DNA from 2 places in the Methylomonas sp. MgM2 genome. Region 1 is predicted to be linked to the other one. Evidence: predicted binding sites of a transcription regulator. Region 1 holds the regulator's gene; the other holds the start of a gene.

Region 1 (8,174 bases):
CTCGGCTTCGCTCGCGTTGCGATCGACTTCCAACAGTTTGTAAAAATCTTCTTTTGCGGCCATCTAGTTTTCTTGGATATTTATTATTCAGTATTAATAATTCGGTTACAGCCTGCCCAACCAATAATCGGGCCTTCTTTTCTTATGGGAGATGGCTAAAATCTGTAAGCCACCCGACGCGTCTCTGAAAATGATTTTATAAGGGAATCAGTCAAAGAAACCACCCGAATATTTGGTTTCCGCTCTACCCTGAAACGTTCCGGCATATCGGCGACGCGGATCATCAAATTTTCGAATTCAGCCAAATAAGCGCCCCCTAGCCCCGGCTGTCGCGATTCATAAAAAACGATATTTTCAAAATGTTCTCACTCGGCACCCGGATGAAACCAGTAACTCATTTCAACAACTGACGCGCCTTGGCACTAACCTCTTCGGCAGAAATCAATTCTATCGAACCTTAATCAATCTCATCGGCCCGGCGCTGAGCTTCGTCCAACCAAGCTTCATGTAATTCGGCATCGGTCATATTATCCAAACTCAACAGCAAACTATGAGCGAGTTTTGCACGCTCCGCTACTGGAAGATGAAGCGCTTCGCGTTCGATTACCGTGCTATCCATTATTGCTACCTCAAAAATACCTCGAAAGTTTGCACTTAGCCTAACACGCGATCGAATTGTTTTTCGACTTCCTCGTGGGAAACACTCTCTTCTTTCTCCGCCCTGGCTATTCCCACCTGAATTTTGACCATGACATACAGACGGTATTGAATGTCTTCATAACTGCTTTCTTCAGGCAGTCTGTTCAATCATTCTTTGACTTTCGAAACCGCAGCTTGCATATCTCACCTCGAAAAACAAAAGGTAGGCGATGCGTACCCTACATGGCTAGGTAGCTCCGATTAGCGTTAGCATAATCGGAGGAACGTAATTATTTTTGAACATACGTCCGATTACGCTCCGCTAATCGGACCTACGCAGGCTTCTTAACACGTAAGGCGAAAGCCGTAGAGCGTTCCGTCAAATAAAAAGCAAAGGCGGATCGGCTTTCGCCATCCGCCCTACGCTGTTACTTGTTATCGTCCTTGACTTCTTCGAATTCGGCATCGACCACGTCGTGCTCGGCACCGGCTTGTTGCTGGTCGTCACTCGCCTGGTGAGCTCCGCCAGCACCCGCTTCGGCGCCGCCTTTTTGCGCATAGACCCGCTCGGCCAATTTGCCGGACAGTTCGGTCAAGGCATGAGTTTTCGCTTCGATGGCTTCTTTGTCGTCTTTTTTCAGAACGTCTTGCAATTCTTTGATCGCCGACTCGATAGCAGATCTTTCATCGCTTGAAACTTGGTCGCCCAATTCTTTCATCGATTTTTCAGTCGCGTGTATCATGCCGTCCGCCGCGTTTCGCGCGGACACCAGGTCTTTCAATTTACGGTCTTCATCGGCATGGGCCTCGGCATCCTTGATCATACGTTCGACTTCATCGTCGGACAAGCCGCTGGACGCCTTGATCACGATGGATTGTTTCTTGCCGGTGGCTTTGTCTTTGGCCGATACGTTCAAGATACCGTTGGCATCGATATCGAAAGATACCTCGATTTGCGGAATTCCGCGCGGTGCCGGCGGAATGTCCTGCAAGTCGAAACGGCCCAAGGATTTGTTACCGGATGCCATTTCCCTTTCACCTTGCAGCACGTGCACGGTTACCGCGGTTTGATTATCTTCCGCCGTCGAGAACACCTGCGACGCATTGGTCGGTATCGTGGTATTTTTCTCGATCAATTTGGTCATCACGCCGCCCAGGGTTTCGATGCCCAACGACAGCGGGGTCACGTCCAGCAACAGTACGTCTTTGACGTCGCCGCCCAATACGCCGGCCTGGATCGCAGCGCCCAAAGCCACCGCTTCGTCCGGGTTGACGTCTTTGCGAGGTTCTTTACCGAACAATTCTTTGACGAACGCTTGCACTTTCGGCATGCGGGTTTGACCGCCGACCAGAATCACATCGTTGATTTTCGATGTCGAAACGCCGGCATCTTTGATCGCTTGCAAGCAAGGCGCTTTGGTTTTTTCTATCAAGTCTTCGACCAAGGACTCCAATTTGGCGCGGGTCAATTTGACGTTCAAATGCTTGGGTCCGGCCGCATCGGCAGTGATGTAAGGCAAATTGACGTCGGTTTGTTCTGACGAAGACAGTTCGATTTTGGCTTTTTCCGCCGCTTCCTTCAGACGTTGCAGCGCCAACGGATCGTTATGCAAATCGATGCCGGTATCTTTTTTGAATTCGCCGGCCAAGAAATCGATGATGCGCAAGTCGAAGTCTTCACCGCCCAGGAAAGTATCGCCGTTGGTGGCCAATACTTCGAATTGGTGTTCACCCTCGATTTCGGCGATTTCGATGATGGAAATATCGAAGGTACCGCCGCCCAAGTCGTACACCGCTATCGTGGTGTCGCCTTTGGGTTTGTCCATACCGAAAGCCAAGGCCGCGGCGGTCGGCTCGTTGATGATGCGTTTGACGTCCAAACCGGCGATGCGGCCGGCGTCTTTAGTGGCTTGGCGTTGCGAATCGTTGAAGTAGGCGGGTACGGTAATCACCGCTTCGGTGACCTCTTCGCCCAAAAACGCTTCGGCGTCTTTTTTCAGCTTCATCAACACGCGTGACGATACTTCGGGCGGGGCCATTTTTTTGCCGTGGCATTCCACCCAGGCGTCGCCGTTGTTGGCTTCGATGATTTTGTACGGCACCATTTTGATGTCTTTTTGTACCGCATCTTCCTTGAAGCGGCGGCCGATCAAACGTTTGATGGCAAACAAGGTATTCTCGGGATTGGTGACCGCCTGACGCTTCGCCGACTGGCCCACCAAGACTTCGTTGTCGCCGGTAAACGCGATGATGGACGGCGTGGTGCGCGCACCTTCACTGTTTTCGATCACGCGCGCCGTACCGTTTTCCAGTACCGCCACGCATGAGTTGGTGGTACCCAAATCGATTCCGATCATTTTACCCATTGAATTTCTCCAGACTTGAATTGAATATAATTAGTGAAAATCTGTAAGCGATATGCGGTTGATGGTTTTAATTTCAAGCCTGCTCATCGATTTTTGCATCATCTGCCGGTTTATCTTCGGCTTTTGCGACCACGACCATGGCCGGACGCAATAAACGTCCGTTCAGTACAAAACCTTTTTGGAAGACGGTAATCACATGATTCGGCGCCACGGTCGAGCTCGGCTGCATGACCATGGCCTGATGCAATTCCGGATTGAACGGTTCGCCGACGGGATCGACGGTCTCGATATTGAATTTGGCAAACACGGCTTCGAATTGCTTTTTAGTCAATTCACTACCTTCGCGCAATTTAACGACTTCCGGGCTATCGCCTGCAGCCGCCTGAATTCCGAGTTCAAGACTATCCAATACCGTCAACAATTCCTTGGCGAACTTGGCGATACCATATTTGCGCTCGTCGTCCAAATCTTTTTGCACGCGCTTTTTTAGATTGTCCATTTCCGCCATGGCCCGCATGGCTTTGTCCAAATTGGCCCCCGCTTGTTGTTGCGCTTCTTCTAGCTGTTTCTGCAAAACCTCGATACTCACCTCTTCGGTTGCCGGTTCCGCTTCGGTTCCCTCGGCAACTTGTTCTTCAGCAGATGCCTCGTTGGTTTGCTCAAGCACTTCAGCGATTAGCTCACTGTCTGATTGCTGTTCGTGACTTGATTGCTGATGACTCATATTTCACTCCGAAAATTGCAATTTTTAAAATCCGTATAAGCATATGGGCGTTTATTTGCTATTCAAGGCCGCGCCCAATAATTTTGCCGTGACGTCCACAAAAGGGATGACTTTCTCATAAGCCATGCGTGTCGGGCCAATCACGCCGAGCACGCCGACGACTTCGTCGTTGATCGAATAGGACGAAGTCACCAGGCTGCAATGATCGAAAGCGCGGTAGCCCGACTCCTCTCCGATAAAAATCTGTACCCCGTCCGCCTGTAGGCATTGATCCAACAAGTGAATCACCCCCTGCTTCTGGCTGAAGGCTTCGAAAAGCTGTTTCAGCCGTTCCATGTCCGACAACTCGGAAAAACCCATTAAATTGGTTTCACCGCTCAAGACGTAATCTTCTTTGGGTTTTTGCGAGAAGGCCAATTGCGCCATGTTGACCGCATCTATCATGCCCTGATTAACCCGGTGTCTGTCCTGCTCCATGTCCTTCACGATCAAATCGCGGATTTTGGACAAACTGCGCCCCGCATAAACGCTGTTGAGGTAGTTAGCCGCTTGCTGCAGCTCCGCCGAACTAAACGTTTTGTCGGTATGAATGATCTTGTTGTGGACTTCCTGGCCATCCGTCACGACGATCACCAATACCCGCGTGCCGGACATCGGCAGAAACTCGATATGCTGCAATGCCACGGATTCACGCCGGGGCAAGGTCACGACCCCCGCCATTTTGGTCACATCGGAAAGCAATTTAGACGTCTTGTTCAGCACATCGCCGGGTTCGTCGCTTTCGGCCAGAAAACTGTTTTGCAGTTGATCAAGCTCGATCGAATCCAGCGGCTTCACCGTCAACAAACTATTGACGAACAAGCGATAACCGCTGACGGTGGGTACTCGTCCGGCCGAAGTGTGCGGTGAATGAATCAAGCCCATCTCTTCCAAGTCGGCCATCACGTTTCGTATCGTCGCCGGACTTAACTTAAGATTCGGGTCCTTCGACAACGCGCGCGACCCGACCGGCTGGCCGTCTTGAATATATCGCTCAACCAATGCTTTTAAAAGATAAAGCGACCTCTCGTTTAAATTCTGATTCATAAGCACAACAATACCCGACACAAAGCGCTAGCACTCTATCTACCAGAGTGCCAGCAAACTAACAGTTCGATAAAACCTTGTCAACACGGGCTATAACACTCATTATTGAGAAAATTACGATACGGCTACGCGCACGGCCGACTAATCCCGCTGCGTCCGGGCATGGGCCTACCTGCGCCGCCGTCTTCTCAAGCCGAAAGGCGGGCCCTATGAACCAATTTATTCGTAAACACCTGATTCGTAGACACATATCAAAAGCGCCGATATTTATTGCGCTATTCGGTCTTATCGGCGTTGCCTGTCAAAACGAATTGCCGCCGCCGCAACCGATGTTGACGTGGTATGTCTTCAACGAACGCTCCGGCGCATTTCGTGAGGCGGCCGAATTCTGTTCGCAAACATCGGGCGGGCGCTATCAAATCCGCTTGATACCGCTTCCTTCCGACGCCGACCAACAGCGCGAACAGTTGGTACGCCGGCTCGCCGCCGCCGACTCCAGCATAGACATCATCGGCATGGACGTGATCTGGACCGCGGAGTTTGCCGAGGCCGGCTGGGTGTTGCCCTGGCCGGAGCAGACATCGTCCAGGATAGCGAACGGACGCTTGCCGGCGGCGCTGAAAAGCGGACAATACAAAAGCCGAGTTTGGGCCATTCCTTTCACCAGCAACGCGCAATTATTGTGGTACCGCAACGATCGCATCGTGGACGCCCCAAGCACCTGGCAAGCGCTCTTAAGCGAGGCCGAAATGCAACACAAAGCGGGCGCTCTCCAACTGCAAGGTCAACGCTACGAAGGGTTCACGGTTTTTTTCGTGTCGCTGCTGGCGTCCGCGGGAGGCTCGATATTGGATCAAAATGGCGCGATTTCGCTGGAGGACAAACCCACGCTGGAAACCTTGGCCTTGATGAAACGTATCGGCAATTCGCCCGCCGTTTCGCGTTCTCTGGCCACGGACCGCGAGGACCAGTCCCGCCTGGGCTTCGAGACCGGGCTGCCGGTTTTCATGCTCAACTATTCATTCGTTTGGCCCAGCGCTCAACAAAACGCGCCCGAGGTGTTCAAGCATATGGGATTTTCGCGCTGGCCCTCGGTCGGGGGCCAGCGGCCAAGCCGGGTCAGTCTGGGCGGCATCAATCTCGGCGTCGCCGCGTATACTCCAAATCCGGAACTGGCTTTCGAGGCCGCCGAATGTTTGGCATCGGCAGAGAATCAGATCAAGGCCGCAATCAAAGGCGGCATGCCGCCGACGCTGGAGGCATTGTACGACTATCCCGAGATTCGCCGACAATTCCCGTTTGCCGATGTATTGCGCGAAACCTTACGCAACGCGGTATTGAGGCCGACCAGCCCCGTCTACAACGACATTTCCCTGGCCGTCAGCCGCACGCTGCATCCGATGCGAGACATCGAGCCCCGGCGAGATCTTGACAAACTGCGCTTGGCCATACAGCGGGCGCTGGATTCGGAGGGCTTGCTATGAATGCCGGCAAATCCGAGCGCCGCCTGGGCTGGCTATTGTGTGCGCCGGCGGTCGCGGCCATGCTGCTGGTGACCGCCTACCCCATCGCCTATGCCCTGTGGCTGTCCCTGTTCCGCTACGATTTGCGCTTTCCCAGTCAGCGGGAATTCGTCGGCTTCGCCAATTATGCCGGCGTATTGAGCTCCGAAGTCTGGTGGAAAGCCTTGGGCAACACCCTGATCATCACGATAGGCTCGGTTTGCGTCGAATTGGTCTTGGGCCTGGCGCTGGCGCTGCTGATGCACAAGACCACGCTCGGCCGCCGTAGCGTCAGAACCGCGGTATTGATTCCCTATGCCATCATCACCGTGGTCGCCGCGCTGGCCTGGAAATTCGCGTTCGACCCGACCACCGGCTTCGTTAACGCATTGCTGGGTTTGGAGAACGCCTGGCTGACCCAGCGCTGGTCCGCATTTTTCGTGATCATTTTCAGCGAAATCTGGAAAACGACCCCATTCATGGCCTTGTTGCTGCTTGCCGGCCTGACCTTGATCCCGGAAGACCTGATCAAAGCCGCGCGGGTAGACGGCGCTTCGGCCCGGCAACGCCTGCGCCTCATCGTTTTGCCGTTGATGAAACCGACGATATTGGTGGCATTGTTGTTCCGCACCCTGGACGCCTTCCGCATTTTCGACACCGTTTACGTGCAAACCCGCGGCGCCCAGGACACCGAAACCCTTTCCATAATCGGCTACAACACCTTGATCGTAAGGCTCAACCTCGGTTTGGGCTCGGCCGTTTCGGTTTTAATCTTCCTTGGCGTATTGTTGATCGCCTGGCTGTTCGTCAAGGGATTCGGCGCGTCGCTTGAACGAAGTCCGGCGGAGCGGCCATGAAACTAGGTTTCGAAAAACTGTTTTGGGCCGCGGGCAATTTTATCGCGATCTTTTACGCGCTATTGCCGGTGGCCTGGATCGTTTCGCTGTCGCTGAAGCGCACCGGCGATTTAAACGATCAGCGTTTTTTTCCGATCAGCATCAGCTTCGACAACTACCGCAACGTCATCGACGATGCTCAATTTCCGGCCGCGCTGGCCAATTCGATCGGCATCGCCTTGATAGCGACATTGCTATCGGTGGTTTTGGCAACCTTTGCCGCCTATGCCATCGTGCGCCTGGAGTTTCCCGGCAAGAAAGCCGTCTTGGCCGGCGCATTGGCGATTGCGATGTTTCCGCCGGTCGCCATCATCGGCCCCTTATTCAATTTATGGCGTTTGCTCGGCTTGTTCGATACTTGGCTAGGCCTGATTCTGCCTTACATGACCTTCACGCTGCCGCTGTCGATCTGGACCTTGGCGGCCTTTTTCCGGGAAATCCCGTGGGATTTGGACAAAGCCGCCCGGGTGGACGGCGCGACCCCGTTTCAGGCATTCATTCACGTAATCGCGCCGTTGGCGGCACCGGGGGTATTCACCTCGGCTATTTTGGTGTTTATTTTTGCCTGGAACGACTTTTTATTCGCAACCTCGTTAACCTCGACCAACGCCGCCCGCACCGTGCCGGCCGCCATCGCCTTTTTCACCGGCAGCTCGCAGTTCGAACAACCCACGGGTTCGATCGCCGCCGCATCGGTGGTCGTCACGGTACCGGTGATCATACTAGTCCTGCTGTTTCAGCGCCGAATCGTCGCCGGCCTGACCGCCGGCGCGGTGAAAGGTTAGACGCCAATGTCCACACAGACGCCGCTTCTTTCGGAAGCGCTATCGAAGTAATCCTATATTGAATCAGTTCTCGCATAGATAGACGAGATACGTTCTTTTGACTCACCAAAAGAACGTATCCAAACACAAATCTGCCGGGAACCGATTCGGATGCCGAAGGAAATGCGCGCGAAGTG
Region 2 (8,174 bases), on a different contig from region 1:
ATATCTTCGTTTCGGAAGGCGCCGGCGTCGAAGCTATCGTGGCGGAAATGCAAGCCAAAGGTCAGGAAGTGCCTCGCGATGCATTCGGCCATATTAAGTTGGATGCGGTCAATCCCGGCAAATGGTTCGGCGAGCAATTCGCGGAAATGGTTGGCGCGGAAAAAACCTTGGTGCAAAAATCCGGTTATTTCGCGCGTGCCGCGGCATCCAATGTGGCCGACATGCGCTTGATCAAATCGTGCGCGGATCTAGCCGTTGAATGTGCTTTCCGTCGTGAAGCGGGCGTAATCGGTCACGACGAAGACAACAATAACGTCTTGCGTGCGATCGAGTTCCCCCGCATTAAAGGCGGCAAACCGTTCAATATCGACAGCGATTGGTTCGAGAAAATGCTGGGCGAAATCGGCCAAGCTAAAGGCGCCAAAGTCGAAGTGAGCCACTAAGGGTCCTGGTAGGGGGGGCGGATTTATCCGCCCTTTTTTGGGTTGCGAGGAATCGCCCTCACAACCCTAGCTGGCTTAAACTCTGATGGTCGTCCGGGCGCCGGCCCAAAGGCCAGTGAAACAAGCGCTCCTGTTGTTTGATCGGCAAATCGTTGATGCTGGCAAAGCGTCTTTGCATCAGGCCGTACTCGTTAAACTCCCAATTCTCGTTGCCGTAGCTGCGAAACCAGTTGCCCGCGTCGTCGTGCCACTCGTAGGCAAAACGCACCGCAATGCGGTTGTCGGTAAAGGCCCACAATTCCTTGATCAATCGGTAATCCAATTCCTTGGCCCATTTGCGTTGTAGAAATGCGTGGACTTCGGCTCGGCCTCTGGGAAATTCGGCCCGGTTGCGCCAGGTGGTATCTTCGGTATAGACCTGCACCACGCGGTCCGGGTCGCGGCTGTTCCAAGCGTCTTCCGCCATGCGCACTTTTTGCGCGGCGGTTTCGGCGGTAAACGGCGGTAAGGGCGGTTTGGTTTCCATCGGCTCGCTCCTGGATGACATGAATGGGTATGTAGACAGAACTGTCTATGTGTGATGGTAGCAATGATAGACGAAGTTGTCTACAATCGCCAGCCATGAATTCCACGAACTTATTAGCGGATAAACCCGCGCGCGAACGTATATTATTGACTGCGCACGATTTGTTTTATCGAGACGGTATTCGGGCGACCGGAATCGACAAAGTCATCGCCGAAGCCAAGGTCACCAAAGTCACTTTTTACAGACACTTTCCCAGTAAGAACGATTTGGTCCGAGCGTTTTTAGACTATCGCCACCAAGTTTGGATCGGCTGGTTCAAGGACGCTCTAAAACGCCACGGTACCACCCGCGAGGGATTAATGGCATTGATTCCGGTGTTGTCCGAATGGTTTGAAAATCCAATCTATCGGGGCTGCGCTTTCATCAATATCGCAGCCGAATTAGGCCGGAGTTTGCCCGAAGCGCTCAGCATTTGCCGTAACCACAAGCAGGACATGGTGGCCATCATCGCCGAATTGTTGCCGCCTAGTCATTCGCGCATGGCGCTGGCCGATGCCGCTGCGATTGCGGTAGACGGCGCAATTGTAAGAGCGCAAATGGAATGCGGGCCCGGGGCGGAAAAAACCGCGTTGATTGCTTTGTCGAGTATATTGCAAGCATTGGCCGCGCTATCTTCGAAAGAGTAGGCGCCACAGCAGCTTTTCCAGGCCGACGGTGGTATAGACGATCAGCCCGGCCGCGACGATCAACAACCACTCGTCCAAGCCGATGGCTTCGCTGCCGAATAATGTCTGCATCGCCGGCGAATAGGTGAACAGCCCTTGCAGAGCAATCATGGCGACGACCCCGAATATGACCCACAGGTTGGAAAACAAGCCGACATGGAACATCGAATAATGCAGAGACCGGCAGTTGAACAAATAAAACAGCTCGCTGCATACGAAGACGTTGACCGCAACGGTGCGGGCCTTGGCGAGCGACTCGCCTTGCATCAGCTCCCACTCGAACAGGCCGAAGGCGCCTGCCAGCAATAACACGCCAACCAAGCAGATGCGCATGATCAGGTGCCGGGTGAGTATGGGTTGTCCGGGCGCGCGCGGTTGCCTTTCCATCAAACCGGGTTCTTTGGGTTCGAAGGCCAGCATCAAGCCCAGCAGCACCGCGGTGGTCATATTGATCCAGAGAATCTGCACGGGTGTGATCGGCAGAGCCACGTTGGCGATGACCGCCGCCACGATGACCAGGCCTTCCCCGAGGTTGGTGGGCAAGGTCCATGCGATGAATTTGACCAAGTTGTCGAAGACGCCGCGGCCTTCCTCGACTGCGGCTTCTATCGTTGCAAAATCGTCGTCGGTCAACACCATCGCGGCCGCTTCCTTGGCCACTTCGGTGCCGCCGAGGCCCATCGCGACGCCGATGTCGGCTTGGCGCAATGCCGGCGCATCGTTGACGCCGTCGCCTGTCATGGCGACGACTTGGCCGCTTTCCTGCAAGGTCTGGACTAACTGTAATTTCTGTTCGGGCGCGATGCGGGCATAGATGTCGCAATCTGTTACCAGTTGCTGATAGCGATCGGGCTCGAGTTTTTGCAGTTCGGCGCCGCTGGTCACGCACGACGTGTTTTTCATTCCGAGTTGCTGGGCGATGGCCAGCGCGGTGACCGGGTGGTCGCCGGTGATCATCTTCACTTGAATGCCGGCGCGATAACAGGCGGCGATGGCGGAAATGGCTTCCGGTCTCGGCGGATCGATCATGGCCTGCAAGCCCAAAAAGGTCAGGCCGGATTTCAATTCTTCGTGGCAGACCCGGTTATCCGAATCGTCGCAGCGGGCGAAGGCCAATACCCGCAAACCTTGTTTGGCCAGCTTTTCTTGTTGACGATGGACGGCTTCGACATCGAGCGCGACCGCATTCATTTCGGCGTCGTAGGCTTTGTCGCAGCGCGAAAGTATGCTTTCCAGCGAACCTTTCAAATAAATGTGGCGTTGGTCCGATGCCAGGTTATGGTGCAAGGTAGCCATGAATTGGTGCTGGGATTCGAACGGTATGGCGTCCAGGCGCGGATGATCGTCGCTAACGCTGGCGTGGTGCAGGCCGGCTTTGTGCGCGGAGACCAACAGCGCGGCTTCGGTCGGGTCGCCTTCGATGCGCCATTGGTCGAGGTCGGCGATCAGGCGGGCATCGTTGCACAGCAGGCCGGCCTTCAGAGTCTCGACTAAAGCGGCGTTCGATGCCGGATCGATAAGTTTACCGTCGACCGAGAACTCCCCCTCCGGCGTGTATCCGCTGCCGCCGACGTCGTAACGAGCACCGCCGGCATAAACGGTTTTCACAGTCATTTGGTTTTGCGTCAGGGTGCCGGTTTTATCCGAACAAATCACCGTGGTGCTGCCCAGCGTTTCGACGGCGGGTAATTTGCGGATGATGGCGTTACGCTTGGCCATGCGCGACACGCCGATCGCCAGCGTGATGGTAATCGCGGCGGGCAAGCCCTCCGGAATGGCGCCGACCGCCAATGCAACGGCGGCCATGAACATGTTCAGCATGGATTCGCCGCGAAACACGCCAACCGCAAAGGTGATCACCGCAAAATCGATGATGACCCAAAGCAGCAAATGGCTGAATTGGCTTATTTTTTGAGTCAGCGGCGTTTCGAGGTCGGTCGCGGCGACTATCATGCGGTTGATCAGGCCGATTTCGGTGCGGTCGCCGGTTTCCACGACCAGGCCTAAACCGCTGCCGAAGGTAACCAGCGTAGACGAATAAGCCATATTGCTGCGATCGGCGAGTACGGTCGATTCGTCTAGGTTTTCCGGCTGTTTGTCTACCGGCACCGATTCACCGGTCAGTGCCGATTCGTCGATGCGTAGCTCACGGCATTGCAGTAAACGCAGGTCCGCCGGAATTCTATCGCCGGATTGGAGCGATACGATGTCGCCCGGCACCAGTTTGTCAGCCGGAATGACGCAGCGTTGCCCATTGCGTATTACCGTGCTGTTGACATTTAATACCCGAGACAGCGCGTTAATTGCCCGTAAAGCGTTGGCTTCCTGTATGAAGCCGATGATGGCATTGATCAAAACCACGCCAAAAATGACGCTGCTGTCCACCCATTCTTGTAAAAAAGCCGTAATCGCACCGGATACGATCAAGATGTAGACTAAGGGTTGATGGAATTGGGACAGAAACAGGATTAACGGGCTTTTGCCGCGGCGAGGGGTTAAGCGATTGAAGCCGTATTGTTGCAAACGTTGCTCCGCTTCCGCTTCACTCAAGCCCTGCTCAGAGTTCGAGCTTAGTTGAATCAATAAGTCTTCGGGCGATCGACTGTGCCAAGCGGTTTTATTTGAACTCTTCATAGGATTCGGGTATCGGGTTTGCGTTGTCGGTTGTGGCGGAACCGGATGCGGCTCTCTAAATTATCAGCAAATTTTTTGCGCTTGTTCCTCATACAGTATAAGGTTATATTCGGTATTCGAGTCTCAAGCTATATTTTAAAAACAAAAACAACAAATTGGAGGAGATGATGGGTGGTCTAATTGAAATTTGGTTTTTTATGCTATTGATTGCATGCGTCGCGTTCGCGCCGTTGGGTTATTTCATTTACATGTATACGATGAAAAACGGCGAGCCCTTCGGCGATATCGAACCGCACGGGGATAGTGAATCCAAAGTATTGGATATGGCATGCAAACTGATTGATATGGTAAAAGGCGCGCTAGCCAAAAAATAATTGCCCAGTACAAACGAAAAAGCCGGGACTTGCCGGCTTTTTTGTTTCATTTCTTGCCGCAAGTCGGGCAGGCCGCATTTTTCTTTAAGCGTAGCGTCTGCCATTCCATTGTCAGTCCGTCGAGTAATAACAGGCGACCGGTCAAGGTTTCGCCGATGTTCATGATCAGCTTCATTGTTTCCAAAGCCTGAGTGCTGCCGACAATACCGGTAATCGGTGCGATGACGCCGTTATGAGCGCAGTTTTGTAATTCCTCGCCGTCACTTTGGTATAAGCAGTTGTAGCACGGGCTATTGTTCCGGCCTGGCGTGAAAACGCTTATCTGACCTTCGAATCGGATGGCTGCACCGGATACCAGCGCCGTGTGTTCCAAAACGCACGCCTGGTTGATCGAGAAGCGGGTGCGAAAGTTATCGCTACAATCCAATACCACATCGGCGGTCGACACTTCCTTTCGCAATTGCTCGTCTTGTAAGCGAAGTCTTCGAGCCAGAACCTTAACTTCCGGGTTGATATTTTTTATCGCGTTTAGGGTTGAAATGACTTTATCGACCCCTATATCGGAGGTGCCATGGGCTATCTGGCGTTGCAAATTGGTGATATCCACTTGATCGTCGTCGTAGATCGTAATTTGCCCGACACCGGCTGCGGCAAGATACATTGCGGCGGGCGAGCCGAGGCCGCCGGCCCCGACAATCAAGACTTTGGCATCTAGAAGTTTTTGCTGGCCGGCGATATCGATTTGCGGCAGCATGATTTGACGGCTGTAGCGGAGTAATTGTTCGTCGTTCATGTCGATAAGTGCGTTGGATAGGCCGCAGATAATGCCAAAGAGCTTGACAGAGTGCAAAAGCTCGATATTATTAGCACTCATTGCAAGAGAGTGCTAATAGTTCTATCTTTAACTTTTTTTCTAAAGGAGACATTGATGAAAATTCGTCCGTTACATGACCGCGTTGTCGTAAAACGTGTTGAAGAAGAAACCAAAACCGCTGGCGGCATCGTACTGCCTGGTTCCGCGGCAGAGAAACCTAGCGAAGGCGAGGTGTTGGCCGTAGGTCCCGGCAAGCCGCTAGATAACGGTCAAGTGCGTGCTCTGGAAGTTAAAGTTGGCGACAAAGTGTTGTTCGGCAAATATTCCGGGACGGAAGTCAAAGTCGGTGGTGAGCAATACGTCATCATGCGCGAAGAAGACATCATGGGCATCTTGGGTTAATCCCAAACAATTGTTTATCAATTCGTTAACAGATTTAGGAATATAAAAAAATGGCAGCAAAAGACGTAAAATTCGGCGGTGACGCTCGTTCTCTGATGGCGCAAGGCGTCAACATCCTGGCAAACGCAGTTAAAGTTACTTTGGGTCCTAAAGGCCGTAACGCCGTTTTGGACAAAAGCTTCGGTGCCCCAACCATTACTAAAGACGGCGTATCGGTCGCTAAAGAGATCGAGTTGAAAGACAAATTCGAAAACATGGGCGCGCAAATGGTTAAAGAAGTGGCGTCCAAGACTTCCGACGTCGCCGGCGACGGCACCACAACCGCAACCGTACTGGCTCAAGCCATCGTCAACGAAGGTTTGAAATCCGTTGCGGCCGGCATGAACCCGATGGACCTGAAACGCGGTATCGACATGGCGGTCACCGCGGCGGTTAGTGCCATCGAAAAAGCGGCAACGCCTTGCAGCGACAGCAAAGCCATCGCTCAAGTAGGTACCATCTCGGCTAACTCTGACGAATCGGTCGGTGCAATCATCGCCGAAGCAATGGAAAAAGTCGGTAAAGAAGGCGTGATTACCGTCGAAGAAGGTTCCGGCTTGGAAAACGAACTGGACGTCGTAGAAGGTATGCAATTCGACCGCGGCTACCTGTCTCCGTATTTCATCAACAAACAAGAAAACATGAGCGTCGAACTGGAAGAGCCGTTCGTCTTGTTGTACGACAAAAAAATCTCCAACATCCGCGAAATGTTGCCTATCCTGGAAGGCGTGGCTAAATCCGGCCGTTCCTTGCTGATCATCGCCGAAGACGTGGAAGGCGAAGCGTTGGCCACTTTGGTCGTCAACAACATGCGCGGCATCGTGAAAGTCGCTGCGGTTAAAGCGCCTGGTTTCGGGGATCGCCGTAAAGCCATGCTGGAAGACATCGCAATCCTGACCGGCGGTACCGTCATTTCCGAAGAAGTCGGTCTGTCTTTGGAAAAAGCCGATCTGGACATGCTGGGTACCGCAAAACGGGTACAAATCAACAAAGAAAACACCACCATCATCGACGGTGCCGGCGACGAAGGCCAAATCAAAGGCCGCGTTGCGCAAATCCGTGCTCAAGCCGAAGAAGCGACTTCAGACTACGACCGTGAAAAACTGCAAGAACGTCTGGCTAAACTGGCCGGCGGGGTTGCGGTGATTAAAGTCGGTGCCGCTACCGAAGTGGAAATGAAAGAGAAGAAAGCCCGCGTCGAAGACGCGCTGCATTCTACCCGCGCTGCGGTAGAGGAAGGTGTGGTTGCCGGCGGCGGTACTGCATTGATTCGCGCATTGTCCGCTCTGGAAGGCCTGCAAGGCAAAAATCACGATCAAACCGTCGGTATCAACATCCTGCGCCGTGCGATGGAAGAACCGTTGCGCCAAATCGTAGCCAACGCGGGCGACGAAGCATCCGTGGTTTTGAACGAAGTCAGAAAAGGCAGCGGTAACTTCGGTTACAACGCGGCAACCGGCGAATACGGCGATATGATTGATATGGGTATCCTGGACCCGGCCAAAGTGACCCGTTCTGCGCTGCAAAACGCCGCTTCCGTTGCCGGCCTGATGATTACTACTGAAGTGATGGTTGCCGAACATCCTGCAGACGAAAAACCAGGCATGCCTGATATGGGCGGCATGGGCGGCATGGGTGGCATGGGCGGTATGATGTAATTTACCGTTTAAGCACTCGGCTCAAACCGAAAACCTCGGCGCCGGAAAAGCGCCGAGGTTTTTTTATGTCTAAGCGGTATATGAGTCAAAGCGGGAGCTCAAATGTTATTGGCGGTGGACTTCGTCTGTTAGATGTGTGGTAGGATAATCCGTAAAATAACTGAATTAAACTCAATGTATGATTATGGCCGCTTTATCGATTTTGATTGTCGATGATAATGAGATGAATCGTTGGCTTTTGACCGAGCAAATCCAATATTGGACACAGGATATTACCTTGGCATGCGATGGTGGCGAAGCTTGGGAGTTGCTTCAAAAAAATTCGTATTCTCTTGTATTTATCGATGTAAATATGCCGGTAATGAACGGATCTGAATTAGTTAAAAAAGCAAGGGCGGGCTGTATCAATCAGTCCGTGCCGATGATTGCGATTACCGCTCACGTTCAGATTCAGCGTAGACATTTATTAATCGCGGATGGTTTTAACGAGGTCTTGATCAAACCGATCGTATTGGCGGATTTACAGCGTGTCATATCGCAGTGGTGTACTTCGGCAAAC

Evidence for each region. Region 1 encodes HrcA, which represses chaperone genes, less so after heat shock. Its sites were predicted from a motif close to TNTTAGCACTCNNNNNNNNNGAGTGCTAANA; they were not measured.
Region 2: groES (co-chaperone GroES) is a predicted target of HrcA. The motif match lies at 5,564-5,594, and genes of this name have one in related genera.

The regions. Positions count from the first base shown of each region.
Region 1 covers NZ_JBSYXO010000024.1:4,412-12,585, forward strand. The annotation lists gene dnaJ (molecular chaperone DnaJ) at 1-63, opposite strand, end outside; gene ACW73I_RS16455 (addiction module protein) at 458-619, opposite strand; gene ACW73I_RS16460 (hypothetical protein) at 655-807, opposite strand; gene dnaK (molecular chaperone DnaK) at 1,068-3,005, opposite strand; gene grpE (nucleotide exchange factor GrpE) at 3,079-3,729, opposite strand; gene hrcA (heat-inducible transcriptional repressor HrcA) at 3,781-4,815, opposite strand; gene ACW73I_RS16480 (ABC transporter substrate-binding protein) at 5,025-6,299, shown strand; gene ACW73I_RS16485 (carbohydrate ABC transporter permease) at 6,296-7,174, shown strand; gene ACW73I_RS16490 (carbohydrate ABC transporter permease) at 7,171-7,998, shown strand.
Region 2 covers NZ_JBSYXO010000045.1:13,800-21,973, reverse strand. The annotation lists gene ACW73I_RS20820 (pyrophosphate--fructose-6-phosphate 1-phosphotransferase) at 1-443, shown strand, start outside; gene ACW73I_RS20815 (nuclear transport factor 2 family protein) at 502-969, opposite strand; gene ACW73I_RS20810 (TetR/AcrR family transcriptional regulator) at 1,065-1,655, shown strand; gene ACW73I_RS20805 (cation-transporting P-type ATPase) at 1,638-4,328, opposite strand; gene ACW73I_RS20800 (hypothetical protein) at 4,493-4,702, shown strand; gene ACW73I_RS20795 (HesA/MoeB/ThiF family protein) at 4,749-5,495, opposite strand; gene groES (co-chaperone GroES) at 5,631-5,918, shown strand; gene groL (chaperonin GroEL) at 5,969-7,615, shown strand; gene ACW73I_RS20780 (Hpt domain-containing response regulator) at 7,794-8,174, shown strand, end outside.